4 regions of the Streptomyces sp. NPDC059499 genome follow, and region 3 is predicted to be linked to each of the others. Evidence: riboswitches for the same ligand, from Rfam matches in the RefSeq annotation. Region 3 holds a riboswitch; each other region holds the start of a gene.

Evidence for each region. Region 3 has a riboswitch for cyclic di-AMP ahead of ACFW9O_RS03290 (NlpC/P60 family protein). Riboswitches for the same ligand answer to the same signal wherever they lie in the genome.
Region 1: linked by a shared signal. The riboswitch ahead of ACFW9O_RS14575 (transglycosylase family protein) and the one ahead of ACFW9O_RS03290 (NlpC/P60 family protein) in region 3 are both predicted to bind cyclic di-AMP.
Region 2: linked by a shared signal. The riboswitch ahead of ACFW9O_RS27190 (peptidoglycan DD-metalloendopeptidase family protein) and the one ahead of ACFW9O_RS03290 (NlpC/P60 family protein) in region 3 are both predicted to bind cyclic di-AMP.
Region 4: linked by a shared signal. The riboswitch ahead of ACFW9O_RS18930 (C40 family peptidase) and the one ahead of ACFW9O_RS03290 (NlpC/P60 family protein) in region 3 are both predicted to bind cyclic di-AMP.

Annotation. Positions count from the first base shown of each region.
Region 1 is NZ_JBHYTT010000005.1:97,176-104,411, reverse strand. It holds gene ACFW9O_RS14590 (nucleoside triphosphate pyrophosphohydrolase) at 1-878, shown strand, start outside; gene ACFW9O_RS14585 (cytochrome P450) at 875-2,182, shown strand; gene ACFW9O_RS14580 (transglycosylase family protein) at 2,288-3,244, shown strand; cyclic di-AMP (ydaO/yuaA leader) riboswitch at 3,535-3,705, shown strand; gene ACFW9O_RS14575 (transglycosylase family protein) at 3,706-4,395, shown strand; gene eno (phosphopyruvate hydratase) at 4,736-6,022, shown strand; gene ACFW9O_RS14565 (septum formation initiator family protein) at 6,132-6,602, shown strand; gene ACFW9O_RS14560 (DUF501 domain-containing protein) at 6,649-7,179, shown strand.
Region 2 is NZ_JBHYTT010000013.1:155,508-162,743, reverse strand. It holds gene ACFW9O_RS27210 (STM4013/SEN3800 family hydrolase) at 1-156, shown strand, start outside; gene ACFW9O_RS27205 (STM4012 family radical SAM protein) at 153-1,505, shown strand; gene ACFW9O_RS27200 (STM4011 family radical SAM protein) at 1,511-2,440, shown strand; gene ACFW9O_RS27195 (SGNH/GDSL hydrolase family protein) at 2,509-3,336, opposite strand; gene ACFW9O_RS27190 (peptidoglycan DD-metalloendopeptidase family protein) at 3,503-4,444, opposite strand; cyclic di-AMP (ydaO/yuaA leader) riboswitch at 4,449-4,607, opposite strand; gene ACFW9O_RS27185 (tyrosine-protein phosphatase) at 5,029-5,841, shown strand; gene ACFW9O_RS27180 (DUF6126 family protein) at 5,851-6,024, opposite strand; gene ACFW9O_RS27175 (helix-turn-helix domain-containing protein) at 6,087-6,767, opposite strand; gene ACFW9O_RS27170 (aspartate aminotransferase family protein) at 6,827-7,236, opposite strand, start outside.
Region 3 is NZ_JBHYTT010000001.1:703,552-710,787, forward strand. It holds gene ACFW9O_RS03280 (M23 family metallopeptidase) at 1-1,552, shown strand, start outside; gene pcrA (DNA helicase PcrA) at 1,556-3,994, opposite strand; cyclic di-AMP (ydaO/yuaA leader) riboswitch at 4,252-4,412, shown strand; gene ACFW9O_RS03290 (NlpC/P60 family protein) at 4,411-5,562, shown strand; gene ACFW9O_RS03295 (hypothetical protein) at 5,684-6,037, opposite strand; gene ACFW9O_RS03300 (NlpC/P60 family protein) at 6,392-7,236, shown strand, end outside.
Region 4 is NZ_JBHYTT010000007.1:212,541-219,776, reverse strand. It holds gene ACFW9O_RS18940 (LysR substrate-binding domain-containing protein) at 1-577, opposite strand, end outside; gene ACFW9O_RS18935 (LysE family translocator) at 650-1,288, shown strand; gene ACFW9O_RS18930 (C40 family peptidase) at 1,387-1,857, opposite strand; cyclic di-AMP (ydaO/yuaA leader) riboswitch at 1,860-2,033, opposite strand; gene ACFW9O_RS18925 (haloalkane dehalogenase) at 2,490-3,398, opposite strand; gene ACFW9O_RS18920 (pyridoxamine 5'-phosphate oxidase family protein) at 3,395-3,799, opposite strand; gene ACFW9O_RS18915 (NAD(P)-dependent oxidoreductase) at 3,796-4,488, opposite strand; gene ACFW9O_RS18910 (TetR/AcrR family transcriptional regulator) at 4,564-5,250, shown strand; gene ACFW9O_RS18905 (hypothetical protein) at 5,258-5,566, opposite strand; gene ACFW9O_RS18900 (ATP-dependent Clp protease proteolytic subunit) at 5,573-6,208, opposite strand; gene ACFW9O_RS18895 (hypothetical protein) at 6,575-6,709, shown strand; gene ACFW9O_RS18890 (PPOX class F420-dependent oxidoreductase) at 7,007-7,236, shown strand, end outside.

The DNA of each region.
Region 1 (7,236 bases), on a different contig from region 3:
TGCTCTGCGCCGAGCGGGACCATCCGCAACTGCCGTACCTGCGCGAGGCCGGGGTCATGGTCGAGCACGTCGCACCGTCCGCCGAGGAGCTCGTCGACGCCTGCGCGGGCGGACGGACCGTGGTAGTCCTCGTGGGCGGCGAGGGCAATCAGCCGCTCACCGACGGCCTGGCCCGGCTCGGCGGTTCGGGCCGGGTGCAGATGCCGGACCTGGAACTGCTGCCCGGCTCCTACGACCTGCCGGGCGCCCGGCTCCTCGATCTGGTCCAGGTCATGGACCGGATCCGGCGGGAATGCCCGTGGACCTCGCAGAAGACGCACAAGGGTCTCGCGAAGTACGCCATCGAGGAGGCGTACGAACTGGTCGAGGCCATCGAGGACGGTGATCGCGAGGAACTGCGCGAGGAGCTCGGGGACGTTCTGCTCCAGGTCGTCTTCCACGCCCGGATCGCGCAGGAGGACCCGGACGAGCCCTTCGCCGTCGACGATGTCGCGGCCACGATCGTGGACAAGCTGATCCACCGTCATCCGCATGTCTTCGGCGACGAGACCGCGGAGACCCCGGAGGACGTCCACGCGCACTGGCTGCGGACCAAGGCGATCGAGAAGCAGCGGGAGTCGGTCACCGAAGGGGTGCCGCTCGGCCAGCCCGCTCTCGCCCTGGCCGCCAAGCTCGGCAGCCGGGCCCGTACCGCAGGGCTCGACGTCGCGCTCCCGGAGGACGACTCGGTCGGCTACCGGCTCCTCGCCCTCGCCGTACGCGCGGAACAGGACGGCACGGACCCGGAGGCGGCCCTCAGGGCCGCTGCCCGTACCTACCGGGACGCGATCCGGGCGGTGGAGGGGCACGGGGGCGCTCCGGATAACGTCGAGGAGTGAACGACAGCCCCGCCGACACCCCCGCGCCCGGCACAGCACCGGACGCAGCGCCCGAACTCTTCACGTGGGAGTTCGCCACCGACCCGTACCCCGCCTACGCCTGGCTCCGCGAGCACAGCCCCGTGCACCGCACCGCGCTGCCCAGCGGTGTCGAGGCCTGGCTGGTGACCCGGTACGCGGATGCGAAGCAGGCCCTCGCCGACACCCGGCTCTCCAAGAACCCGGCACACCACGCCGGGTCGGCGAACGCGAAGGGGAAGACGGGCATCCCGGGGGAGCGCAAGGCGGACCTGATGACGCACCTCCTGAACATCGACCCGCCGGACCACACCCGGCTGCGCCGGCTCGTCTCCAAGGCGTTCACCCCGCGCAGGGTCGCCGAGTTCGCGCCGCGCGTGCAGGAGCTGACGGACCGCCTCATCGACACGTTCATCGAGGAGGGGAAGGCGGACCTCATCCACGACTTCGCCTTCCCCCTCCCCATCTACGCGATCTGCGACCTGCTGGGGGTGCCCCCGGAGGACCAGGACGACTTCCGGGACTGGGCGGGCATGATGATCAGGCACGGCGGCGGTCCGCGCGGCGGGGTGGCCAGGTCGGTCAAGAAGATGCGCGGCTACCTCGCCGAACTCATCCACCGCAAACGGGAGAACCCCGGCGACGACCTGATCTCGGGACTCATCCGGGCAAGTGACCACGGCGAGCACCTCACCGAGAACGAAGCCGCGGCGATGGCCTTCATCCTGCTGTTCGCCGGTTTCGAGACCACGGTCAACCTCATCGGCAACGGCACCTACGCCCTGCTGCGCAACCCGGAACAACGCGAGCTGCTCCAGCGCTCGATCGAGGCCGGGGAGACGGAGCTGCTGGCCACGGGGATCGAGGAGTTGCTGCGGTACGACGGGCCGGTGGAGCTCGCCACCTGGCGGTACGCCACCGAACCCGTGACGCTGGGCGGGCAGCGCATCGAGGCCGGGGACCCCGTTCTCGTGGTGCTGGCCGCCGCCGACCGGGACCCGGAGCGATTCCGCGATGCGGACACGCTGGATCTCGCACGGAGTGACAATCAGCACCTCGGGTACGGGCACGGCATCCACTACTGCCTGGGTGCTCCGCTGGCCCGGCTGGAGGGTCAGGCGGCGTTGGCGACGCTGCTGCGACGCCTTCCTGACCTGCGACTCGCTGCGGAACCTACCGATTTGCGATGGCGGGGCGGTCTCATCATGCGTGGACTGCGCACTCTTCCTGTGGAGTTCGATCCCGGACACCGCTCCGAAAAAAGTGACACTCTGTCAACTCTGTGACTTTCACGTGATCTCCGCTGCATCGACTTGTGACACACGTTCGAGTACGGCTAGGTTCACCGTTCGACTCACCAGTCACACGTCAGTCACACGGAAGGCAATCCCATGGGCTCCGCGAACGGCAGACACCGTCGCCCTCGGCAGGCACCCGCCATCGTCGTCGCCGCAGGCGTCACAGGGTCGGCCATCGCCATCCCGCTGCTCGGCGCGACCGGCGCGCACGCAGCCGACGCCTCGACCTGGGACCGGGTCGCCGAGTGCGAGAGCGGTGGCATGTGGAGCGCCGACCTCGGCAACGGCTACTACGGCGGCCTGCAGCTCTCGCAGGACACCTGGTCGGCCTACGGCGGCACGGCGTTCGCGCCCCGCGCCGACCTGGCCAGCCGCTCGCAGCAGATATCCGTGGCGGAGAAGGTGCTCGACGACCAGGGGGTGACGGCGTGGGCCAGCTGCGCGGTGATCTCCGGGCTCGCGCTCGACAACACGCTCCCCGGTGTCGACCCGGGCAGTGAGCCGACCACCGAGCCGTCGGACACCGCGACCCCGTCCGGCGACACGTCGGCCACCCCCTCGTCCGATGCGTCGGACAACGGGAACAGGAACACGGACAACCGAGGCGGCGAAACCGGCAAGGCCGACAAGTCGAACGGATCCGACAAGTCCGACTCCTCTCCCTCGCCCGAGGCGTCCAAGACCTCTGACGGCTCGACGGAAGCGCCGGGCGGCAAGCACCGCGGCACTCCGGCCCCGGAGGCGAGCGCCGGTACGGGCTCGACGGACGGGCGCGAGTCCGGCCGGCACGCGTCGCGCGGTGACGCCGACGCGCGCGACGGCGGCGACGGAACCTACACCGTTCGCACGGGCGACAACCTCTGGGCGATCGCGGACGCGCAGGAACTGCCCGGCGGCTGGACGGCGCTCTACGAGGCCAACAAGGACGAGCTGGGTTCCGACCCGGACCTGATCCTTCCCGGACAGAACCTCGACCTGGGTCTCGACCTGGGCGCCAAGGCGGACGAGAAGACCGCCGGGGCCGGTGCGGAAGCCGCTGTCGGCAACTGATCCAATTCGGGAAAACACCCCAAATTCGGGGGCAGTTCAGAGGCCTATGTCCACTTATGTCTAAGTGAGACATGGGTCTCTTTGCGTCAACTCACGCTTCTCGCCCGCCTGATTCGCCGACGATGCCTCCGACCTGCGAAAACGAGCCTTCGGCTGATGCGGGTAAGGGCTGATTGTCCGTGATGTCCATCTTTGAATGTGGGGGTTGCCTATGTTTACGGTCGGAACCGCTCGCACCGCGGGCACCTTCGACCGTCACGCCGAATCCTGCCGTCGGCCGAAGGGATTCGACGCGTAAAGCGCCGTAGGCAGGAGCGGGGGACCCAGGTAAGTGCCGGACCCGGCCGTCGGAAGACGGGCGAGGGCCGGCTAGGGGTGAAGTCGCTTGCCAGTGCGAGCGACCGGGCAACTCACAGGCCCGAACCCGACAGCTCACCTCGTAGGCGTCGGTGAGGAGAACCATGCTGCTTTCGAGCAAGGGCAAGCACCGTCGCCCGTCCAAGGCCGTCCGTATCGCCACCCTGGCCGGCGTCGCCGGTGCCGCGGTCGCCGTCCCGCTGATGGGTGCGACCGGCGCCTCCGCCGCCTCCGTCGCCACGTGGGACGCCGTCGCGCAGTGCGAGTCCGGTGGCAACTGGTCCATCAACACGGGCAACGGCTACTACGGCGGTCTGCAGTTCTCGCAGTCCAGCTGGGCAGCCGCCGGCGGTACGCAGTTCGCCGCCCGCGCCGACCTGGCCACCAAGGCACAGCAGATCACCGCAGCCGAGAAGCTCCTCGACCTCCAGGGCCCGGGCGCCTGGGCCTGCGCCGGTGCCGGCGGCCTGACCAACGACGGCGTGGACCCGGGTGTCGACGCCTCCGCGACGGGCGCCGAGAAGGCCGCCAAGCCGGAGCGCAAGGCCGAGCAGCCCACCACGCGCAGCGAGAAGCGCACCGCCCCCGAGGCGTCGAAGACCGTCACGACCCCGACCGGCGACAAGGTCAAGAAGGGTGACGGCGAGTACAAGGTGAAGGCCGGCGACACCCTGAGCACGATCGCCGACGCGAAGAAGGTCAAGGGCGGCTGGGAGAAGCTGTTCAAGCTCAACGACGACATCGTCGAGGACGCCGACCTGATCTTCCCGGGTCAGCAGCTCCACCTGAAGTAGTCCCGGGTCTCTCCTCCCCGAAGGCTTCAGGACCGCGGAAGGGTGTCCGGCGGCACCCGACGCGTTCTCTCCCGGCCCGGCGCACTCACCCCCGTGTGCGCCGGGCCGGGGTCGTTTCCGCGGTGTGCCGCAGGGGCGCACCGGGTGCGAGATCGTTCAACTATTGTGGTTACTGGCCAGTAGATTTCTGGACCTTTGCCCGGAATGCAGGCCCTTGGGTCCTTTTTCGTCCCAGGGGACGGGCGGTCGGCCGACGCAGGGGGCCGAGCCGGTTAGGCTCGGGGCGCAAGGCCACAGTGACCCTGCACAACCAGCGTCATATCCCAGAAGGAGATGCCTCGTGCCGTCCATCGACGTCGTCGTAGCCAGGGAAATCCTCGACTCCCGGGGAAACCCCACGGTCGAGGTCGAGGTTGGCCTCGACGACGGCAGCACGGGACGTGCTGCCGTTCCGTCCGGCGCCTCCACCGGCGCGTTCGAGGCCATCGAGCTTCGCGACGGTGACCCCAACCGCTACCACGGCAAGGGTGTCGAGAAGGCCGTCCTCGCCGTCATCGAGCAGATCGGCCCGGAGCTCGTCGGTTACGACGCCACCGAGCAGCGCCTCATCGACCAGGCGATGTTCGACCTCGACGCCACCGAGAACAAGGGCTCCCTCGGCGCCAACGCCATCCTCGGCGTCTCGCTGGCCGTGGCCCACGCCGCGTCCGAGGCGTCCGACCTGCCGCTGTTCCGCTACCTCGGCGGCCCGAACGCGCACCTGCTGCCCGTTCCGATGATGAACATCCTGAACGGCGGCTCGCACGCCGACTCCAACGTGGACATCCAGGAGTTCATGATCGCGCCGATCGGCGCGGAGTCCTTCTCCGAGGCCCTTCGCTGGGGCGCGGAGATCTACCACACGCTGAAGAAGGTCCTGAAGACCAAGGGCCTGTCCACCGGTCTCGGTGACGAGGGCGGCTTCGCCCCGAACCTCGAGTCCAACCGTGCCGCCCTGGACCTGATCCTCGAAGCCGTCAAGGAAGCCGGCTACGTTCCGGGCCGCGACATCGCGCTCGCTCTGGACGTCGCCGCGTCCGAGTTCTACAAGGACGGCGCGTACGAGTTCGAGGGCAAGTCCCGCTCGGCCGCCGAGATGACCGAGTACTACGAGGAGCTCGTCTCCGCGTACCCGCTGGTCTCCATCGAGGACCCGCTGTACGAGGACGACTGGGCCGGCTGGAAGGTCATCACCGACAAGCTCGGCGGCAAGGTGCAGATCGTCGGTGACGACCTGTTCGTCACCAACCCCGAGCGCCTGGCCCGTGGCATCGAGGAGGGCTCGGCCAACGCCCTGCTCGTCAAGGTCAACCAGATCGGTTCGCTGACCGAGACCCTGGACGCCGTGGAGCTGGCCCAGCGCAACGGCTTCAAGTGCATGATGTCCCACCGCTCCGGTGAGACCGAGGACGTCACGATCGCCGACCTCGCCGTCGCCGTGAACTGCGGCCAGATCAAGACCGGCGCCCCGGCCCGCTCGGACCGTGTCGCCAAGTACAACCAGCTGCTGCGCATCGAGGAGATCCTCGACGACGCCGCGGTGTACGCGGGCCGTTCCGCGTTCCCGCGGTTCCGCTTCGAGGGCTGAGAGCCCGGCAGCAGGAGCTGAGCCTCCCTTCGGTGCACCAGCCTCCGTCCGTCCCCGCACTCGGTCCCGTACCGTGTGCGGGGACGGACGTGCGTAATGGGGAGGCGAGATGGCCGGGAAGGACCGCGACCGGTTCTCCACCGCGACCAGGCTGCGGCTGCTCGGGGAGCAGACCGCGGCCCGCGTGTACCGCTCCCAGAACCGCCGCCAGGCCCGCCGCTCCCGGCTCACCGGCAGGGCCGCGTTCCTGGCCCTGATCGTCTGCTCCCTGGTCGTCGCCCTCGCCTACCCGATGAGGCAGTACATCTCCCAGCGCGACGAGATCGCCGATCAGGAGAGGCTCACGCAGGAGGCGCACCGGCGGACCGAGGAGCTGCGCGACGAGAAGGCGCGGCTCAAGGACGACGCGTACATCCGGCGACTTGCGCGCCAGCACCTCCACTACGTCATGCCCGGGGAGACCGGTTATACGGTGATCGACCCGGACGCGGCCGAGGTGCGCCGCGGCGAACCGGGTGCGACGGGCCGGCCCTGGCACACGAACCTCTGGGACGGCGTCGACAGTGCCGACCGCGGCTGACCCCGTTCCCGTACACACAGACCGATCGATGACATTCAAGGCAGGCATGGACACGCCCCCTCCGCAGACCGAATCCACCGCGCCCACCGAGGCGGACATCGCCGCGTTCGAGCAGCAGCTCGGCCGGCCGCCGCGCGGGCTGCGCGCCATTGCGCACCGCTGCCCGTGCGGCAACCCGGACGTGGTGGAGACGCAGCCCCGTCTGGAGGACGGCACGCCGTTCCCGACGACGTTCTACCTGACCTGTCCGCGTGCCGCGTCCGCGATCGGCACGCTGGAGGCCAACGGGGTCATGAAGGAGATGACCGAGCGCCTCACGACGGACCCGGAGCTGGCCGCCGCGTACCGGGCCGCGCACGAGGACTACATCGCGCGCCGTGATGCCATCGAGGTCCTGGAGGGCTTCCCGAGCGCCGGCGGCATGCCGGACCGGGTGAAGTGCCTGCACGTGCTGGTCGGTCACTCGCTGGCGGCGGGGCCGGGCGTCAACCCGCTGGGCGACGAGGCCATCGCGATGCTGCCGCAGTGGTGGGCGAAGGGTCCGTGCGTGTCGCCGTGCGGCTCCGAAGAGGCCTGACCTCCCGCACCCCGGGGCCCGGCCCCGCACCCCGGTCCTCGACAGGCAGGAGGGGCT
Region 2 (7,236 bases), on a different contig from region 3:
GCCGCGAGCAGCCGCCGCCGGTGCTTCGCGATCGTCTGCTCCGACCACGGCACGGCCTACGGCGACGACGGGTACACCGGTCACCGGATCGGCCACGAAGCGGTCTGGACCGTGCCGTACGCCCACTTCTTCCTCGATCCGGGGGCATCTCGATGACCGTCACAGCCAGCACCGGGCCCTACCGGAGCTACGTCTACGCCTACCCGCACAAGACGGCGTACCGCCCGCTCGCCGGCCACCCCGCCGGGCGGCCCCTGCTGCGCGAGCTGTGGGCGGCCGAGCCGAAGGACGCGCTCTCCCTCTATCTCCACATACCGTTCTGCGAGATCCGCTGCGGCTTCTGCAACCTGTTCACCCGGATCGGCGCCCCCGATGAGCTGACGACGCGCTACCTCGACGCGCTGGACCGGCAGGCCACCGCGGTCCGGGACGCGCTGGGCGACGCGGAGCGGGTGCGTTTCGCCGCCGCCGCGTTCGGCGGCGGCACCCCCACCTTCCTCACCGCGGGCGAGCTGGAGCGGCTCTGCGACATCGCGGAGAAGCGGATGGGCGCCGACCTGCGGTCCGTACCGCTGGCGGTCGAGACCTCGCCGGCGACGGCGACGGCGGACCGCCTCGGCGTCCTCGCCGACCGCGGGACCACCCGGATCAGTATCGGTGTGCAGAGTTTCGTCGACGCGGAGGCCCGCGCCGCGGTCCGCCCGCAGCGCAGGTCCGAGGTGGAGGCCGCCCTCGGCCGGATCCGCGACGCCGGCATCCCGGTCCTCAACATCGATCTCATCTACGGCATCGACGGGCAGACCAAGGAGAGCTGGCGCACCTCGCTGGACGCCGCCCTGGCCTGGCGTCCCGAGGAGCTCTACCTCTACCCGCTGTACGTGCGCGCGCTCACCGGCCTCGGGCGGCAGGGAGCGGCGGACGGAGCGGACCCCGCCTGGGACGAGCAGCGGTTGCGCCTCTACCGCACGGGCCGCGACCACCTTCTGGCCCACGGCTACGAGCAGGTGTCGATGAGGATGTTCCGCCGCACGGGCGCGCACCGGGCGGGCCCGGACGACTACGCCTGCCAGACCGACGGCATGATCGGACTCGGCTGCGGCGCACGCTCCTACACCTCCTCGCTGCACTACTCCTTCGACTACGCGGTGGAGATGCGCGAGATCCGGGGCATCATCGACGGCTTCACGGCCACCGAGGACTTCTCGCGGGCCGAGGTCGGACGGTACGTCGACGGTGACGAGGCGCGCAGGCGCCACCTCCTGCAGGCGTTGCTCCAGGCCGAGGGCATGCCCTGCGACGGATACCGCGAGCGCTTCGGCACCGATCCCTTCGGTGACTTCCCGGCCGAACTAGGCGCCTTCGAGGGGCGCGGCTGGCTGGACGGGTCCGCGGGCCCCGGCCTGCTGCGGCTCTCCCCCGAGGGCCTCGCCCACTCCGACGCGCTGGGCCCTGAGCTGTTCTCCCCCGCCGTACGGGCCGCGATGGCCGCGTACGAGGCGAAGTGAGCCCCGTGACGCCGACGCCTGCGGACCTGACGATCCTTTACCGGGGCTCGCTGGCGTCGTGCGACTACGACTGCCCCTACTGCCCGTTCGCCAAGCGGCGGGACAGCGGGGAGCAGCTGCGGGCCGACCGTGCGGCGCTGGAGAGGTTCACGGCGTGGGCCGCCGCGCAGACCGGCGAGCGGTTGTCGGTGCTCTTCACACCGTGGGGCGAGGGGCTGGTCCGGTCCTGGTACCGGCACGCCCTCGTCGAGCTGTCCCGGCTCCCGCACATCGGCAGGGTCGCCATCCAGACCAATCTCAGCTGCCGCACCGGCTGGCTGGCCGACGCGGCGCGGGACAAGGTCGCCCTGTGGTGCACGTACCACCCGGGCCAGACGCCGTACGAGCGGTTCCTCGGCAGGTGCCGGGAGCTGACCGCCCTCGGGGTCCGGCACAGCGTCGGCGTCGTGGGGCTGGACGCCCATCTCGACGAGGCCCGGCGGCTGCGCGAGGCGTTGCCCGCTGAGGTCTATCTCTGGGTCAACGCCGCCGAGGGGCACACCTACACGGACGAGGAGGCGGACCGCTGGACGGCGCTGGACCCCCTGTTCCCGTACAGCCGGCATCCGCACCGCTCGGTCGGGCTGCCCTGCCGGACGGGTGAGTCGGTCGTCTCGGTGGACGGCGACGGCACGGTGCGCCGCTGTCACTTCGTCCCCGCCGAGCTCGGCAACCTCTACGACGGCAGCTTCCGGCGCTCATTGGCTCGGCGTGGCTGTCCTCTCGACGTGTGCGACTGCCACATCGGCTATGTGCACCTGGAGACGCTGCCGTTGTACGACGTCTTCGCGGGCGGCGTGCTGGAGCGGATACCCGCCGGCCCGGTACGGGTACCTACCGCGGACGCGCTCCGTGGAGCGGTACCCCGGCGCTCCCTCCCCGTCATCACCCGCTGAGCGAACGGTGCGCCGAGCGCACTGATCACGGGCGTCGCAACGCGTGTGATCAGTGCGCCCGGAGGTGCTCAGAGCGGGAGCAGGTCGGGGCGTTTGGCCTCGACGTGGTCACCGGAGGACTCACCGCGCAGGCGCCGGCCGATCCACGGTACGAGGTACTCGCGGGCCCAGGCCATGTCGTCGCGGCGCACCTCGAGTGCCCCGCGCTGCACCTGCGGAGGCCACACCTGGTCGGGGTCGGCGGGCACGTCGAGGCCGAGGACCTGGGCGGCGCGCAGCGCGACCCGGGTGTGTCCCTCCGCCGAGAGGTGCAGCCGGTCGTTGTCCCAGGCACGCCTGTCCTGCACGGACCGGAGCGACCACAGGTCCAGGACCGGGCAGTCGTAGCGGTCGGCGATGGACCGTACATGGGCGGTGTACGTGGCGATCTTGCCCCGCAGGTGCCGGAGCACCGGAACGCCGCGGGTGTCGAAGCCGGTGGTGATCATGACGGTGCCGACCGAGCGGGTCAGGTCGGCGACCGCGCGCTCGAAGCGTTCGGCCACGTCGTCCGGGTCGGTGCCCGGCCGGATGATGTCGTTGCCGCCCGCGCAGAAGCTCACCAGATCCGGTGCGAGCTCCTTGGCGCGGGGGACCTGCTCCTCGACTATCTGGTCGAGGAGGCGTCCGCGTACGGCGAGATTGGCGTACCGGAAGTTCCCGTGCGGGCCGTCCGCGGGGCCGCCCGCTGCATCGGGGAGTGGGAGCTGGTCCGCCAGAATGACCGCGAAACGGTCCGCCCAGCCGACGAGCGTCCCGTCGGGGCCAGGGTCTCCGACGCCCTCGGTGAAGCTGTCGCCAATCGCTGCGTACGACCCGATGGTGCCTCGCTGTTTGTTTCTCGAATCGTCTGCCACAAGCGCATATCCTGCACCTTCGAATGTGACCTACGCGACCGTAATAAGGGGTTGACGGGTGGTGAGATAGACCACCCGGTCAGGTTTTGGTAAAGCCGGAATAAGCAGAGGGGCGGTGCGCCGCCGCGCACCGCCCCTCTTGGGCTCACCGAGCCGCCTGATTGCGTCAGATGGAGACGCCGTGCGAGCGCAGGTAGGCGATCGGGTCGACGTCCGAGCCGTAGCTCGGGCCGGTACGGACCTCGAAGTGGAGGTGCGGACCGGTGGAGTTGCCGGTGGAACCGGAGAGGCCGATCTGCTGGCCGCCGGTGACGGTCTGGCCGGCCGAGACGCCGAGCGACGACAGGTGGGCGTACTGGGAGTACATGCCGTCGTCGTGCTTGATGACGACCTCGTTGCCGTACGCACCGCTCCAGCCCGCGGAGACCACGGTGCCCGGGCCGATGGACCGGACGCTGGTGCCGGAGGCGGCCTGGAAGTCGGAGCCGGTGTGGTAGCCGCTGGACCAGCTGGCGCCGGCGACGCGGTACTGGGTGGAGACGCCACCGTTGGCCACCGGGGTGGTGTAACCGGAGCTGTTGCTCTCCGAAGCACCGGTGGAGTCGGCGGCGTCGGTGGCCGTCGACGCCTTCTCGGCCGGCGCGGCGGCCTTCGGGGCCGACTTCACCTTCGAGGGGGCGGCCTTGGAGGGGGCGGCCTTGGAAGGCGCGGACTCCGTGGTGGAGCCAGATGCCTTGACGCCGAGGGTCAGCTTCATGCCCGGGAAGATCAGGCTCGGGTTGTCGCCGACGACCTCACGGTTGTCCTTGTACAGCTTCTCCCAGCCGCCCTTGACCTTCTTCTCGGCCGCGATCTTCGCCAGATAGTCACCGGCGACCACGGAGTAGGTCTTGGTGGCGCCGTGCTTCTTCGCCACGGAGGCGGCAGGCGCGTGGTGGGCCGCACTGGCGGCCGCCGGCTTGGCGGCGGGCGCGGACTGCTCGGCGGCGAACGCGCCGGTGGCGCCGATCAGCGGAAGTGCGAGGACGGCGCCGCCGGTCCCTGCGGCGAGGACGCCGCGGGAGATCGGGCTGGCCTTCGTACGACGGTGCTTACCCTTTGCGGGCATGGGGAATTCCTCTCCGGCGCCTGCGAGGTGAGCTGTCGGGTTCGGACTGGAGATGCCCGGCCGCGCTGAGCGCGTCTTGACCCCAAGCCGTTCCGGATCACTCCGGTCGGCGGCTTACCTGGTTCCCCCGCTCCTGCCACACGTGAGTCGGTGCGGATTCCGGGCGGCGGCAGGATTTGGCGTTCCGTCCGGATTGACCGTGACCGTAAGCGAGTCAGGACGCCGGGAACAAGCCACCGGTTGCGTACCGGAATGGGCGATTCAATTCCGGTTCCGAATTCCGGTCACACTCCGTGGATTACGGATCTTGGCTTTCCGCACGGCGTAAGGATTACCTCTCGGCAGTTTCGCCACACACCGTCACGGATATGATCCCGCTCACCTGCCACACCCCATCTCCCGCGCAAGCGGGGCATGTTCTGCTAAATGCACTAATACGGACATGTCATGCTCGCGGGCCGCCGGTCACCCCGGCCGGGAAGGCATCGAAGGGCGAAACGATTGCCCGATGAATCCATGTCGTATCGTCGCGGGCGTGCCCCCGTCGGCGAGCGGCGCCGACGCCAGACACTCCAGGAGTCCTTGTGACGCAGCAGCTGCCAGAGGTTCCGTCGACAGACGTCGAGCTGACCGGGGTCCGCAACTTCCGCGACGTGGGCGGTCTGCCGACCACGGACGGCGGCAGGGTGCGCCACGGGCGCCTCTACCGCAGCGGCCACCTGGCGCACGCCACCGAGACGGACACGGCATTCCTGGCCGGACTCGGCCTCCACACCGTCTTCGACTTCCGCAACGCCGCCGACCACAAGCTCGACGGTCTCGACGTGGAACTGCCTGGTGTCCGGAATGTCAGCATTCCGCTCTCCGACCCGGCCGACGGCGCCGAGTTCTGGCGACTGGTGCGCGACGGCGACATCCAGCAGCTGCGCTCGATCCTCGCCGACGGCAAGGGGACGGCCCGCATGATCGCGTCGTACCGGTCGATCATCACCGACCGCACCGCGGAGCACAGCAGGGTGCTGCACGCGCTGGCCGAGGACAGCGTGCCGGCGCTGATGCACTGCGCGGCGGGCAAGGACCGGGCCGGCCTGTCGATCGCGGTATCGCTGCTTGCCGTCGGCGTCGAGAAGGAGGCCGTCGAGGCCGACTACCTCAAGTCCAACGACGCGCACCGCCGCTACAAGGTGCGGCGCAGCGACACGTCGTCGGCGGGGATGTCGGACGAGGTGTTGGAGCTCCTCAACCCGCTCTTCGGCGCGCATTCCGACTACCTCGCCGCCGCCTTCGCCGCGATCGAGGAGACCTGGGGCGGCACGGACCGCTACCTCAGCGAGGGGCTGAAGCTCGCGCCCGAGACCCGCGAGAGGCTGCGCGAGCGCCTCGTCGAGAAGGCGTAGCGCAGGCGGTCAGCCTTTGCCCGCCACGGTGAACAGGAGAAAGAGGAAGGCCGCGACGACGTGGCCGGCCACCAGATAGGCGACGAGCCGGATGACCACACCCCGGGGCATCTTCCGCTCCTGCGTGTCCTTGGTCTCCCGCGGGCGCGGGGTGAGCGGGTCGTAGTGCTCCGAATCGGACATGGCAGTCCTCTCTTTCGGCTCTCGGGCCGAGGTGTGCGGCAGGTGCGGTGGGGCGTGCGTGGTCAGCGAAGGTGCGTCCCGTTGCCCAGGCACAGCTCGGCCGAGGGGCTCTGCAGCAGGGTGTGGACGAAGAGCAGCTCGGCGCCCCCGCGGTCGAGCGCCGCGATCCGGTGCGGGGTGAGCGAGTCGAAGTGCGCGCTGTCCCCCGGCCCGAGGTCGTGCACGGTCTCCCCCAGACCCACCCTCAGCCGCCCGTCGAGGACATACAGCCATTCCTCGCCCGGGTGCACGCGTACGAGATCACTCTGGGCCCCGTGGGGGACCCGGACCCGCAACGCCTGCATCGCCCGGCCGGAGCCACCGGCCTGCTGGTACATCCAGCCGTCGGCCTCAGCACCACCCGAGGTACCACCCGGGCCGGCGCCCGGAGCTCTTCCCGGGGTCCCTCCGGGCGCGCCGCCCGGAGCGCCCGCGAACGGGCCGCCGCGGACGATGGCGTCACGCTCGGGCGGCATTTCTCCGAGGAGCTCGGAGACCGTCGTACCGTAGATACGTGCGAGCCCGAGCAGCATCGGCAGTGAGGGCTGCCTGCGGCCCGTCTCGAGCCGGGAGAGGTGCGCCGGGGAGAGATCGGCCCGCCGGGCGGCGGTCTCCAGGGTGAGACCCCGGTTGCGGCGCAGGTCGCGCAGGCGCGGCGCGATTCCGGGCAGCTCGTCGGCCGCCCCTCCGTCAGGAGGATTCATGACTCCATTGGGCCAGGATCTTTCCTCGGAGGCAAATTTCTTGCCTCCGAGGCAAAGCATCAACGGTTGGCGACAGCCTGCTTGACCAGCGTCCTGCCGAAGTCCCACATCAGCCCGCCCCCGCTGTGCGCGTCGTCCATGACGGCCGTGAAGGCGGCCACGAAGCGGTCCACCTCGCGCTCACCGATGACCAGCGGGGGGATCAGCTTGATCACTTCCAGGTGGTCGCCGGAGACCTGGGTGAGGATCCGGTGCTTCTGCAGCAGGGGCACGACCACCATCTGGGCGAAGAGGCCCTTCCTGGCCGCCTGCAGCATGGTCCAACGGCTGCGGAGTCTCAGCGAGGAGGGCCGGCCGAACTCGATCCCGATCATCAGCCCGCGCCCGCGCACCTCGTGCAGCAGCTCGTAGCGGCCGACGAGCGCGGCGAGCCGCTCACGCAGCAGGTCACCGGTGCGGCGGGCGTTCG
Region 3 (7,236 bases):
GAGCGTCCCGTACGACTCCACCCAGTGGGACACCGGCGGACACCAGCAGGCTACTCAGCAGGCCCCGTACGACGCGTACGGCGCCCAGGCCCATCCGGCCCAGCAGACGTACGACACCACCGCCACCTGGCTGCCCGACGGCGGGATCCCCCCGCAGGCCGGCGCTCCGGAGGCGACGGGCCAGTGGGACACCACCGGCTGGGACCACACGGGCCAGGCCGATCAGTGGGCGACGAGCGACACCGGCGCCTTCCCCACCACCACGTTCAGCGACACGTCCTACGCCACGGGCACCTACGCCGCCCCGGTCTTCGAGACCCCCGGCTACGGGACCGGCGCCTACGAGACCGTCGACACCGGCGCGTACGACGCCACCGCCTGGAACACCGGCGCCACGCCCGAGAACACGGCGTACGCACCCGAACAGACGTCGTACCCCTCGTACGAACACCAGTCGGCGCCCTACGAGTCCTACGAGACGGCCGGGTTCAGCGGCCACGACGCCGGAACCGGGCCCGCGGAGTACGACGGGACCACGGAGTACGCCGGGCCCGCGGACACCACGGACTACGCGGACACCACCGGATACGACGACACCACCGGGTACGACGGGACCGCGGACTACGCGGAGACCGCCGAGTTCGCGGACACCGACATCGACCGGGCCCCGGAAGCCGACGAGTCCGACCCGGCCGCCGACGCCACCGACACCGCACACTCAGGCGACGGCGACAGCGACATCCCCGCCGCCCGCACCTCCACCGCCCAGCGCCCCGTGGGCCGTTCCGCCCCGCGCGGCAGTGGCGGCAGCCGCGGCCGGCGCCGCACCCCGGCCAAACGTTCCGCCCTCCTCACCGTCGCCGTCCCCTCCGCCTGCGTCATGAGCGTCGCCGGCATCGCCGCCGCCTCCGTGAGCGGCGTCGGTGGCAGTGAGCAGAAGGACGACACCACGACCGTGGCTGCCGCCGACCCGGGCACCGTCAAGCCCGTCGCGGCCAACAACAAGCTGGACACCCAGCTCGCCAACCTCAGCGCCGACGCGGAGAACTTCGCGGACCGCGCCAGCCGCACCCAGGAGCGCATCGACCTGAAGGAGCGGCAGGCCGCCGAGAAGAAGAAGCGTGAGGAAGAGGCCGCCCGCCGCGAGGCCGCCCGCCCCAAGTTCGTCCTCCCGGTCAAGCAGCACGGCCTCAGCGCGTACTACGGCCAGGCCGGAGTGAACTGGATGTCCGTCCACACGGGCATCGACTTCCCCGTCGCGTACGGCACTTCCGTGATGGCGGCGACCGACGGCACCGTGCGCACCCAGTGGAACAACGCCTACGGGAACATGGCCATCGTCACCGCGGCCGACGGCACCGAGACCTGGTACTGCCACCTCAGCACCACCAGGATCCGGTCGGGCTCGGTCAAGGCGGGCGACGTGATCGGGTACGCCGGGGACTCGGGCAACTCGACAGGCGCGCACCTGCACTTCGAGGTGCGGCCCGGTGGCGGCGCGGCGATCGACCCGACGCCGTGGCTCCGCAGCCACGGCATCAACCCCACCTGAGTCCTACAGCTTCTCGACCGGCGCGTACCGCAGGAGGAGCTTCTTCGGCCGCTCGTCCCCGAAGTCGACCGTCGCCTTCGCCTGGTCGCCGAACCCCTCGACCGCCGTCACCGTTCCCAGTCCGAACTGGTCGTGCGTGACGCGGTCCCCGACCACCAGGGTGACCACCGGCTTGTCCGAGGTGCGCCGGGTCGCGAAGCCCGAGGGCCCCGACTTGGCGCGCGACGAGGACAGCGACGAGGTGATCCCCGACGTGGGTCCCGCCGGAGCAGCCATCGGCCCCTTGCGCTTCCAGTCCAGGTGCTGGTCCGGGATCTCCTCCAGGAACCGCGACGGCGGGTTGTACGAGGGCTGACCCCACGCACTGCGCATCGCGGCCCGGGTCAGATACAGCCGCTCACGGGCACGTGTGATGCCCACATAGGCGAGCCGGCGCTCCTCCTCGAGCTCCTTCACCTGCCCCAGCGCGCGCATGTGCGGGAAGACGCCGTCCTCCATGCCGGTCAGGAACACCACCGGGAATTCGAGGCCCTTGGCGGTGTGCAGCGTCATCAGCGTGACGACGCCGGAGCCGTCCTCGTCCTCGTCGGGGATCTGGTCGGCGTCGGCGACGAGCGCGACCTTCTCCAGGAACTCGGCGAGCGTGCCCGCCCCCTCCTCCTCGGCCCGCTCCTGCTCGAACTCGAGGGCGACGGCGGCGAGCTCCTGGAGGTTCTCGATGCGGGTCTCGTCCTGCGGGTCGGTGGACGCCTGGAGTTCGGCGAGATAGCCGGTCCGCTCCATGACGGCCTCCAGCACGACCGCCGGTCCGGCGCCGGACTCCACGATCGTGCGGAGTTCCTCCATCAGCGTGTTGAACCGCTTCACCGCGTTGGACGAGCGTGCCGCCATGCCGTACGCCTCGTCGACGCGGCGCAGCGCCTGCGGGAAGGAGATCTTCTCGCGCATCGACAGGGCGTCGATCATCGCCTCGGCCCGGTCGCCGATGCCCCGCTTCGGCACATTGAGGATGCGGCGCAGCGGGACGGTGTCCTCGGGGTTGGAGAGGACCCGGAGGTAGGCCAGGACGTCCCTGACCTCCTTGCGCTCGTAGAAGCGCACTCCGCCGACGACCTTGTAGGGCAGCCCGACGCGGATGAAGATCTCTTCGAAGACACGGGACTGGGCGTTCGTCCGGTAGAAGACGGCGACGTCGCCCGCCTTCGCGTCCCCTGCGTCCGTCAGCCGGTCGATCTCGTCGGCGACGAACTGCGCCTCGTCGTGCTCGGTGTCGGCGACGTAGCCGGTGATCCGTGTCCCGGCGCCCGCGTTCGTCCAGAGGTTCTTGGGGCGGCGGCTCTCGTTGCGCTCGATGACGGCGTTGGCCGCGGACAGGATCGTCTGCGTGGAGCGGTAGTTCTGCTCCAGCATGATCGTCTTCGCGTCCGGGTAGTCCTCCTCGAACTGGAGGATGTTGCGGATGGTCGCGCCCCGGAAGGCGTAGATCGACTGGTCCGCGTCACCGACGACGCACAGCTCACCCGGGGCGTCGGCCTCGCCCGCCGGGCCCACCAGCTCGCGTACGAGCGTGTACTGCGCGTGGTTGGTGTCCTGGTACTCGTCGACCATCACGTGCCGGAAGCGGCGGCGGTAGTGCTCGGCGACGTCGGGGAACGCCTGGAGCAGGTGCACCGTCGTCATGATGATGTCGTCGAAGTCCAGCGCGTTGGCCTCGCGCAGCCGCGCCTGGTAGAGCGCGTAGGCCTGGGCCAGCGTCTTCTCGAAGCCGTCCGCGGCCTGGCCGGCGAAGGTCTCCTCGTCGATCAGCTCGTTCTTCAGGTTCGAGACCTTCGCCGTGAACGACTTCGGCGGATAGCGCTTCGGGTCGAGGTCCAGATCGCGGCAGACCAGTGCCATCAGGCGCTTGGAGTCTGCGGCGTCGTAGATCGAGAACGACGAGGTGAAGCCGAGGCGCTTCGACTCGCGGCGCAGGATCCGCACGCACGCGCTGTGGAAGGTCATGACCCACATGGCGTTGGCGCGCGGTCCGACGAGCTGCTCGACGCGCTCCTTCATCTCGCCCGCGGCCTTGTTGGTGAAGGTGATCGCGAGGATCTGCCCCGGGTGCACCCCGCGCTCGGCCAGCAGGTGGGCGATCCGGTGCGTCAGCACACGGGTCTTGCCCGAGCCCGCCCCGGCGACGATGAGCAGCGGGGAGCCCGCGTGCACGACGGCGGCGCGCTGCTCGGTGTTCAGCCCGTCGAGCAGCGCGGCGGAGTCGACGACGGGGCGCGGGGCGCCGTCGCGGTAGTAGGCCTCGCGCGGCGGCGGGGGCCCGTCGAAGACGCCCCCGAAGAGGTCCTCGGGCACCGTTTCGGGTGCGTGGTCCTCGGGAGGTGGCGGGGGGCCCTCGTCCGCTTGCTGGAGGCCGGTCAGGAAACTGTCGTCAAAGAGGCTGCTCATCGCCTGACGAGTCTAGGCGGCCGCACCGACACCCCGGGGCCGCATTCCGCACGACGCCCAGATCCGTGCGCGGACCGAGACGGATTGCCCACAGTGCGTAGGGATTCAGAGGTTGTTCCCGCTGTGGGACCAGTCAATCCGAAAAGGTCACGGAAATGTATCGGGCATATCGAACATCAACCTTCACAGGGACGCCACGGGTTGGCTAGCGTGCTCCGACGGGTGACCGTTACCCCCTTGAGGCGAACCACGCCGCGCGGGCACCCTCGCCGAATCCGTCGCTCCCGCACGGGAGTCCGGAACCGGGGACCCACACGCAGCACCGGGGTGAATCGGTCCGTCCCGCTGGACCGTAGGGCAGCCTTCCGTTCCGCCCGAACCCGACAGCTAACCCGGTAGGCGGTCCACGGAAGGAGATGCCGGCCTTGGCATCGCATCGCAAACCGCGCACCCGTGTGCGCACCAGTTCCTCTGCCGTCGGGCTCACGACGGCGGCGCTCGCGTCCGTCACCCTGCTCTCCACACAGAGCGCGACGGCCGCCCCGGCGGAGCCCAAGCCCAGCATCGAGGAAGTGCAGAAGAAGGTAGACGACCTCTACCGCCAGGCGGGAACGGCGACCCAGCAGTACAACAAGGCGAAGACGGCCTCCACCCAGCAGCGCTCCAAGGTCGACGCGCTCCTCGAAGCCGCGGCCAAGCGCGCCGACAAGCTGAACGAGACGCGCCGGGAACTGGGCAACTACGCGGCCGCGCAGTACCGCAGCGGCGCGATAGCCCCCACGGCCACGTTCTTCCTCGCGGACGACCCGCAGTCGTACTTCGACCAGGACCAGCTGATGGCCCGGATGACCAGCCAGCAGCAGAAGGCGGTCGCCGACTTCCGTACGCAGCAGAGCGAGGCGGCGACCAAGCGGGTCGAGGCGACCGAGAGCCTGCAGACGCTCACCGAGTCGCAGACCACGCTGCGCACCAGCAAGCAGCAGGTGCAGAACAAGCTGGCCGAGGCGCGCACGCTGCTGTCGGAGCTGACCGCCGAGGAGAAGGCGCGGCTCGCGGAGCTGGAGCGCAAGAAGGAGGCGGAGGCCAAGCGCAAGGCGGAGGAGCTCGCGCGCGAGCAGGCAGCCGCCGCGAAGGCGGAAGCGGACCGGGCGGCCGAGGAGGCCTCGAAGGAGACGGGCACCGGCACCGGCACCGGCACGGGCTCCGACAGCAGCTACGCCTCGAAGGCGGACAAGGTCCTGGCCTTCGCACGGGACCAGATCGGCAAGCCGTACGTCTGGGGGGCGACGGGCCCGTCCTCGTACGACTGCTCCGGGCTGACGCAGGCCGCGTGGAAGGCGGCGGGCGTCGACCTGCCCCGCACCACCTGGGACCAGGTCGAGGTCGGCACCCGGGTGGCCACCGCCGATCTGAAGCCGGGGGACCTGGTCTTCTTCTACGACGACATCAGCCACGTCGGCATCTACAAGGGCGACGGGATGATGATCCACGCGCCGAAGCCGGGCGCGAACGTGCGCGAGGAGTCGATCTACTACATGCCGATCTACGGCAGCGTGCGCCCGGCGTAGCGGTACGGAGCGCACAGACGGAACTGCCCACGGGCCCGGCGGACACCGGGCCCGTACGGCTGCCCGTCACGGCCCGGGCGCGCAGGCGCCCGGCGGACACCGGGCCCCTGCGACTGCCCGGTCAGGTCCAGAGTGTGGCGATGAAGATGTTGGCGACCGTCAGCCCGCCGACCGCCATGAAGGCGCCCTTGTCGACCTTCTCCTCGTCGCGCTTCACATAGACGAGCGCCAGGATCACGACCAGGATCAGCAGCTTGATGCCGATCTTGATGTGGTTCACCGGCTGGTCGTCGAGCTGGTTGAACCCGACCAGGGCGAAACCCGTGACGAGCATCATCAGCGCACCGTGCAGCATGGCGGGTCCGAACCGCGCGGCACCCTCCCCCATGGCCTTCATCTGAGTGAGGAACCCACCCAGCAGGGAGGCGATTCCGATGATGTGCAGGGCGACGAAGGCATTGATGAGTACGTCCATGGCCGCAGCGTAGCGGCGGCCATATCACCAGTCTTCAGCTAGGTACTAATTCCCTATGAGTTCGCTCGCGACCCGTGCGAAATGCCGGACAACAGCTGGTTTTTCCGGTCATTTGCGTTGATCGAAACGTCACATTGAGGCAATAGCTGTCATTACGACTCTTGCCCGTGCCTCGGGTTTAGCGTCCCTCCCAGGTGACCGACTCTTCACCGCCGCTCCCGTACCGGGCGGCACCCCGGTCACCCCGCCAGGTTCCGGTGGCGGGCCACTCCCCCCTGTGGTGGCCCGGCACCGGTACCGGCGGGCCCGCCGGTACCCCCCGACGGGCAGTCGAACGGAAGGACCCGCGCCCCCGTGGCCGCCCAACGCAAAGCCGCTCACCGCAAGCCCAAGCAGCGTCCGTTCACCGGGCCTGCTGCCCGCACCGCAGCCACCCTGGCCCTCGCCGGGGCGGCTACCGCGACCGCCTTCGAGGGCGCCGCCCAGGCCGAGCCCCAGCTCACCCCGGCCCAGGTGAAGTCCAAGGTCGACCGGCTGTACCACGAGGCCGAGGTCGCCACCGAGCAGTACAACGGCGCGAAGGAGAAGGCGACCGCGACCGCGAAGTCCCTGGACGCCCTGCGCGACGAGGCCGCCCGCCGGACGGAGCGCCTCAACGCCGCGCGCAACGCCCTCGGTTCGTTCGCCGCAGCGCAGTACCGCAGCGGCGGCCTCGACCCCGCCGTCCAGCTGGCGCTCTCCTCCGACCCCGACCAGTACCTGGAGCGCGCCTCCTACCTGGACCGGGCCGGGGACCGGCAGGCCGGCGCGGTCAACGGCGTCCGCAGGCAGCTCACCGAGGTCGCCCAGCTGCGGGCCCGGGCCGACGAGGAGATCGCCGCGCTCGCGGACCGTCAGGCCGAGCTGAAGAAGCACCGGAGCGCGGTCCGCACCAAGCTGGCCGACGCCCGCAGGCTCCTGGCCACCCTCACGGCCGCCCAGCGTGCGGACTACGAGCGTTCCGCCGACGCCCAGCACGGCGGCAGCGCCGTCCGGGCCGACCGCAGCACCCCGCGCGGCTCCGTCAGCGCCCCCAACGCCCGTGCCGCTCAAGCCGTCGACTTCGCCTACGGGGCGCTGGGCAAGCCGTACGTCTGGGGCGCCACCGGCCCGTCCTCCTTCGACTGCTCCGGCCTCACCCAGGCCGCCTGGCGTGCCGC
Region 4 (7,236 bases), on a different contig from region 3:
CGGTCACCGGGAGCCTGCCGCCGCCCTCGGACAGCGCCTGCCCCACGGCTGTGATCAGTACGAGCTCCTCGACCAGCAGCGGCTCGGACGACACCCCGGAGGGCAGCGGATCGGCGACAGCCGGTTCGTACGCATGGGTCAGCGCCAGATCCACCTCACCCGCGGCCACGGCTGCGACCCCGCCGGGCGGCTCGTACTCCGTCACGGTGAGTTCCACGTCCGGGTGGGCACGCCGGAACGCACTGAGCACCGGCGGCAGCAGATGAATACCGGCCGTGGTGAAGGTGCCGACCCGCAGCCGCCCTCCCGACAGTCCCGCGAGCCGGGCCAGCTCGTGCCGCGCCTGGTCCATCTCGTCCAGGACCCGTCGGGCACGCCCGGCCAGCAGCTCACCGGCGGCCGTCAGACGGGCCCCGCGATGGTGGCGCACCAGCAGCGCGGCTCCTGCCTCCCGCTCCAGTTTCGCGAGCTGCTGGGAGAGGGCGGGCGCGGTGTAACCGAGCCTCGCGGCCGCCTTCGTGATCGAACCGGCCTCGGCGACCGCCACCAGTGCGGCCAGCCGCGTCGGATCGTACATAAAGCATTCCTTTTGGCAGACCCAGAAGATTGCAAGTACACGCTAAAGGGCCGGCCGGGTCAGGGTGTACCCATGGACGCACAACTGCTCGCCTTCGTCCCGGTCGCCGCGGGAATGGTCGCCCTGCCCGGCGCGGACTTCACCGTGGTCGTACGCAACGCCCTCGCCTCGCGCCGGTCAGGGATGGCTGCGGCGCTGGGGGTCGCGGGGGGACTGCTCGTGCACACCGCGCTGGCCGTCGCCGGACTCGCGGCGGTGCTGGTGACGATGCCCGTCCTGTTCCGCACCGTGCAGCTGCTCGGTGGCGCCTACGTGCTCTACCTGGGGGTGAGCGCCCTGTACGCGGTCCGGCGGCGGGCGGTTGCGGGCGCCTCCGCACCGGATGAGGCGCCCGCAACCGAGCTGGGGCCGGTACGGGCACTGCGCCAGGGCTTCCTGACCAACGCCCTGAACCCGAAGGCGCCCGTGCTCTTCCTCAGCCTGCTGCCCCAGTTCGTCCCCGAGGGGCAGCCGCCGCTTCCAAGAACCCTGCTGCTGGCGGCAGTGGTCGTGGTGCTGGCGCTCCTCTGGTTCCCGGCCGTGGCCCTGCTGGTGGACCGCCTCGGCCGTTGGCTGCGCCGGCCGCGTACCGCCCGCGCGATCGAGGGCGGCAGCGGCGCGGCGCTCACCGCGCTGGGGCTCGTGCTGGTGACCGGGCCCCTGCTGCACTGACTCGGCAGCGCCGGCCCCCGGCAGGCCCTGCAGGAACCGCTGACGGCGGTGTCAGCCGGGGGTTCCGGCCGAAACCGGATGCGCCCGCGCGGCCGCCGTCAGCGGACCCGCCCGTACCAGATGCTCTTCGACCAGATCCGTTCCAGCCGGACCACCGCCCCGGTCTTCGGCGAGTGCCAGATCTTGCCGCCGCCGGCGTAGATGCCCACGTGGTAGACACTCCGGCCCGCGTGGAAGAAGACCAGGTCGCCGCGCCGCCGTTGCGACGAGGAGATGTGGCGGGTCTTGTTGTACTGCTGCTGGGCCGTGCGGGGGAGTTTCTTGCCCGCCTTCTTGAACGAGTAGAGCGTGAGGCCCGAACAGTCGAAGCGATGGGGGCCGCTGGCGCCGTACCTGTAGGGCGATCCCTTCTTCGAGGCGGCGATATTGAGCGCCCTCGTCGAGTGGGCAGCGGCCTCGGCCTCGTTGACGAGGCCGGGGGCGAGCATGGTGGTGCCTACAGCGAATGTGAGAACCGAGGCCGTACCGACCCGGGCGAAAAGAGACGGGACATGAACCTGCGCAGTCATGCGCAACCCTTCGTCAGCCGCCTGTGAAGGATGACCTGTCGGGTTCGGGCTGGCGAAGTTGCCCGGCCGCACTTGGCGGCTTCACCCCGAGGGTCGACGGGAAATCCCGTCGACCCGTTGTGCTCGGGTCCTCCACTCCTGCCGATCCACTTCTGTCGACCAGGCATCCGGACAGCGGCAGGACTCGGCGTCCGCCCGGACCGCCCCGTCGCGGTGGCGGGGGCTTGTCGTCCCAGGGATCTTTACTCACGGGCTGCCGGATTTCCGCGCTGAAGGTCGTTTTGTGAGAGTCATCACGGCTGATCCGTTCGGGTGGACGGGGTGGGACCGAAGCTGAGGCGACGCTGCGTGACCGGCCTCGTACCAGCAGCGGAACAGTGAATTCCGCTCAGGGTCCGCGCGTACTGCGCAAGTTGAGCTGTCCCCCGTGAGGGGGATGGTCTACGCCGAACGAGCGAGGAAAATTGATCTGCGCATCGGGCGTGTCCGGCATCGGGGGCCATCGGTGCAGCCGTTGACGGGACAACCGTTCGAAGTCTGAACGGCCTCGCGGCGACCTCCCGATCCGTAGTCCGGGTGTTCGACGGTGGGTGGTGAGCGAGGCGCGTGCACCTTCTGGTGGGAGAGGACGCCTACGGGCGTGCCAGCCCGTGGCGGTCGGCCCAGGTGCTGATCGCCGCGGCCAGGTCCGCGGGGTGGTCCTCCGGGGAGTGGTGGCCGGCCGGTCCGTGGCGGGAGACCTCCAGACCTGCGATGTTCTCCTCGCACCAGGCGACGGCCCTCTGGTCGGTCATCGCGCCCGGACCGGGGTCGAACGCGGCGAGCAGCTTGGGGACTTCGGGACTGGCGGCCAGCCAGGCGTCGTAACGCTCGACGCGGGCCACGACGTCGGAGGGTTCGTGGTCCAGCGGCATCATGCGCGTCCACGCCAGGATCGGGCGGCGGCTGTGCGGGGTGGGGAAGGGGCGGCGGTAGACCTCGAGATCGGCAGGGTCCAGTGGGGTGGCGAGCGATTCCGGGAGCCGGTCGATGAACAGCGACTTCTCCAGGATCATCTCCTCGCCCACGCCGGGTGTGCGCAGAAGAGTGAACAACTCCCTCGCCGCCGCCGGGAATTCGTCGCCGATCAGCGGTTTGATGATCGTCTCGGTGAAAGCGAGGCCGCGCACGCTGCCCGGGATGCGGGCTGCGCGGTCGAAGGCGAGCGAACCGCCCCAGTCGTGGCCGACGAGGACGGCCTCGGCGAGGCCGAGGGCGTCGAACCAGGCGTCGAGGTAGCGGGCGTGGTCGTCGAAGGAGTAGGCGAGGTCGGGCTTGCCGGACTCGCCCATGCCGATGAGGTCGGGGGCCAGGAGACGACGGCCGGGCGCGGCCACGCCGGGCAGGACGTTTCGCCACAGGTGCGAGGAGGTGGGGTTGCCGTGGAGGAAGACGAACGGCAGCCCGTCCGGGTCGCCGGACTCGCGGTAGTGAAGGACGGAATCGAGGACGGGAAGGGTGGGCATCGCGGTGTCACTTCGCTTTCTGTACGGGGGATTCAGAGATTGAGGCTCAGGACGCGGTCGACGGCCATCTCGACGACGACCAGGTCCGGCGGGTCGGGTGGGGCCGCGCGGTAACGGACGGTGTAGCGGCGAACGGCTTCGGCCAGGCGGGCGGGGTCGTCGGTGACGGCGGCCCGGCCTTCGAGAGTGAGCCAGCGGAATCCGTCCGCCTGGCAGAGCGCGACACGGGCCGCCGCATCGCCCGCCGCCACGTTCCGGGCCTTGCGGGCTCCCGCCCAGGTGGTCACCCGGACCAGACCGGCGGACGCGTCGAAGGTGAAGCGGACGGGCGTGACGTGCGGGGTCCCGTCCGGGCGGAGGGTGGTCAGCGTGGCCGTGCGGGGCAGGGCGAGGAACGCCGCTGCGGCGGCCGGCAGTCCGGCAGTCGGCCGGCTCACCTCTTCTTCACGCCCTCGTTCCAGATGAGTTTGGCGATGTTCGGTCTCACGGCAGTGGTGATGACACCCATGGCCGTACGGACGTACCGCCGCTCCTCCAGCTCGCGCAGCATGCTCGCGGCGAGGTCGCCGCGGGCGGTGAAGACGCCGTCGGCGCTGGTCTCGGCGGTGTGGTACCGGGTGACGGCGGGGTGCTCGAAGAGGCCCGAGGGGCGGACGAGCGTCCAGTCGAGGTCCGTACCGCGGATCACGGCCTCCATGCGGCGCATGTCCTCGTGGAGGGTGCGGCCGAGGCGCCGGTTGACCAGTGGGTCGAGCACATGGTTGAAGAAGTGCGCCCCGGTGGGCCGCCAGTCGGGGTCGGCGATGCTGGAACTGACGGTGAGCAGCCGCTTGACGCCGTGGCGGGCCATGGCCCGGGTGAGGGCGGTGGCGCTCGCCGAGTACGTGGTGATGCTCCCTTTGGAGAAGCGTGCGCCCAGCGCGGAGAGGACGGCGTCCGTCCCACCGATCGCGGCGTCGACGGCCTCCGGGTCGGTGGCGTCGGCGACCGCCACGGTGAGGCGGGGCCGTGCGGGGAGGGAACCCGGGCGGCGGGTCACGGCGACGACCTCGTGGCCGGCCGCGAGGGCCTGTTCGGTGAGGTGGCGCCCGGTCGGTCCGTTGGCGCCGAAGACTGCGATACGCATGGTGTGGGCCATCCCTTGGTGTGGCTTCCGGAACGCCCTTGACTGTGCCGACCGCGAAACGCAGGCTCAACGCTGATGAATAACGCCGCCCCCGCCTCCGCCCGCACCCGGGGCCGCCCACGCGGCAATCCGCCCACCCGCGAGTCGATCGTCTCGGCGGCTCGTGAACTGTTCCTCGAACGCGGCTACCGGCTCACCACCCTGCGCGCGGTCGCCGGGGCCGCCGGCGTCGACCCGGCGCTGATCGCCTACCACTTCGGCTCGAAGAAGGGCCTGTTCGCAGACGTGATGCAGTTTCAGTGCGCCAACGCGCTCGCGGTGGACGACGTCCTCGGCGGCGACCCGGCAACCCTCCCCGACCGCCTCGTCGACGCCGTGACGGACCTGTGGGAGGACGCCGACTTCCGGCAGCTCACCACCCGGGGCGAGGAGGCGGCCGAGGTGGTCCGCGAATACCTGGAACGCGAGCTGCTGGCCCGGCTTGTTGAATTTCTCGGCGGACGGGACGCGACCGCCCGCGCCACGGCCGTGGTGACGGTTCTGGGCGGCCTCATCTATACGCGCTACCTCAACCCCCTCCCCACCCCCGCCGCACTCACCCCGTCCGAGATCCGCCACGTCCTCACCCCGGCACTGCGCGCCGCGCTGGCCCCGAGGCCGCGCACCGCGGCGACCGGAATGGACCGTCGCGGCTCGGGGACCTCCGGGAGAGGCGGTGTGAAACGGCGTCAGGACGGCTTCACGGCAAGGGAGACGGCCTGAAAAGCGGTCAACCCGTCGATGCGGGCGGCACGGTGACCCGCCCCGCGCGCCGCTCCCCGTCCAGCACCCTCAACGCCCGTGCCAACGTGGCCGCATGGATCTGGGACTCGCCCCGCTCATGCATCAGCGCGAGCGCGTCGCGCAGGGCCGTCGCCCGTGAGGCCAGCGCCTGGGCGGCCCGGAGCGCTCCGTAGGTGTCGCTGCCCCGGGCGGGGTTGATCCGGCCGACCTGATCGAGCACCTCCAGGTAGCAGTCGATGAACTCTCCCTCGGCGCGGGTCAGCGCGGGGAGCGGCGGAAGCTGGGGAGAGAGCAACGGGGATCACCTCGCGGGGTGTGGCGGCCGATTCGGTGTGCGGTTCTCCGTGATGTGGTCGACCAGCCCGTACGCCTTGGCGGCCGGGGCGTCGAGGATGGTGTCCCGCTCGAGGTCGGTGCCGATGTCCTGTGCGGAACGCCTCGTGTGACGGGCCAGCATCGCGGTGAGCGACTCCCGCTCCCGCATCAGCTCGCGCGCCTTGATCTCGAGGTCGGAGGGCTGGCCCTGCGCCGGCTCGTCGAGAGCCGGCTGCTGAATGACTACCCGGGCGCCGGGCAGAGCATGTCGGCGGCCGGAGGCACCGGCGGCGAGCAGCGCGGTGGCGTAGGAGCCCGCCTGGCCGAGGCAGAAGGTGTCCACCTCGCAGGACAGGTACTGCATGGTGTCGTAGACCGCCGCCATGGCGTGGAACGAGCCGCCGGGCGAGTTGATGTAGAGGGAGACCGGCCGGTCGGGCTCGGCGTACTCCAGGTACATGAACTGCGCGATGAGGTCGGTTGCCGCGGTGTCGTCGATGGGCGTGCCGAGAAAGACGATCCGCTCGGCGAGCAGCTTCGAGTACGGATCCAGCGTCCGGGTGCCGGTCGCGGTGCGTTCGGTGAACTCGGGCAGTACATAGCGGGCGGCGGGACGGTACACGGCGTTGCCTCTTCTTTCGAGTCCGTAAAAAATGTACAGGACGTACAGAAGCCTCTGATGGGAACTATGGCTCAGAGGTCCAGGGGAAGCAACAGGGCCGATGCTGTTTCGCTCTCAGCGAGGGGCGAAAGCTGATAACCCATCACATCGCGGGCTGAGGAGGCTCGCGTTCGTGCGGCCCAGACGCCGGCCGGGGCCGGGTGGAGAGCTGCCGCTCCTCCGCCCGCTGCTTCTACGCGGCCCGTGGGAGGACGACCCCGTCACGGGGTCGTGGGCGACACGCTGAGCATTCCTGGAGAGCACGGCTGTCCGCGGTACGCCGGGTGAACTTAGGGGCGTAGGTACTCCACAAGAAAGGTCGGTTCCATGTCTGAGACTGACGCCACCACCGTCTGTACGAAGTGCGGCGGCACCATCGCCGTCTCTCCGGCCCGCCACGACCAGGCCGCACGTGTCCGCCACGTCGACGCCCCCGGCCAGCCCGAGAAGTGCCCTGACTAGAGGGCGCTCGACAGGCTCGCGGTCTGCGGGACCGGCGCCGACAGCACGGCCGGCGTCGACTGCCTCGGCCCGTCGGCAGAGCGAGGGGTACACGCTGACGTGTACCCCTCGCGTGAGGGTGTGCGGTGCCGTCACCGGCTCGGCTTCCAGCCGATGCCCAGGAGCGGCGGCGCCCTGACTCCAGGTTCCCCGGGAGGGTGCCGACTGTTCGATCCTCCATCGGGAAGAACTCGGCCCTCGCATCTGTTCTCATCCTCGCAGTGGACAACAGGGGATGCAGGACAGAAGGGTGAGGCAGTGTCAGTGGAGTTCAACGAGGAGACGCGCAAGCTTCTGGACGGGAGGAACTTCGCCACCGTCGCGACACTGAACCGGGACGGAGGGCCACAGACCTCGGTGGTGTGGATAGCGAGGGACGGAGACGCGGTGCTGTTCTCCACCACGGCCGGGCGGCAGAAGGCCCGAAACCTCACCCGGGACCCACGGGTCGGTCTCACCGTCTACGACATCGAGAACCCGTACCACTC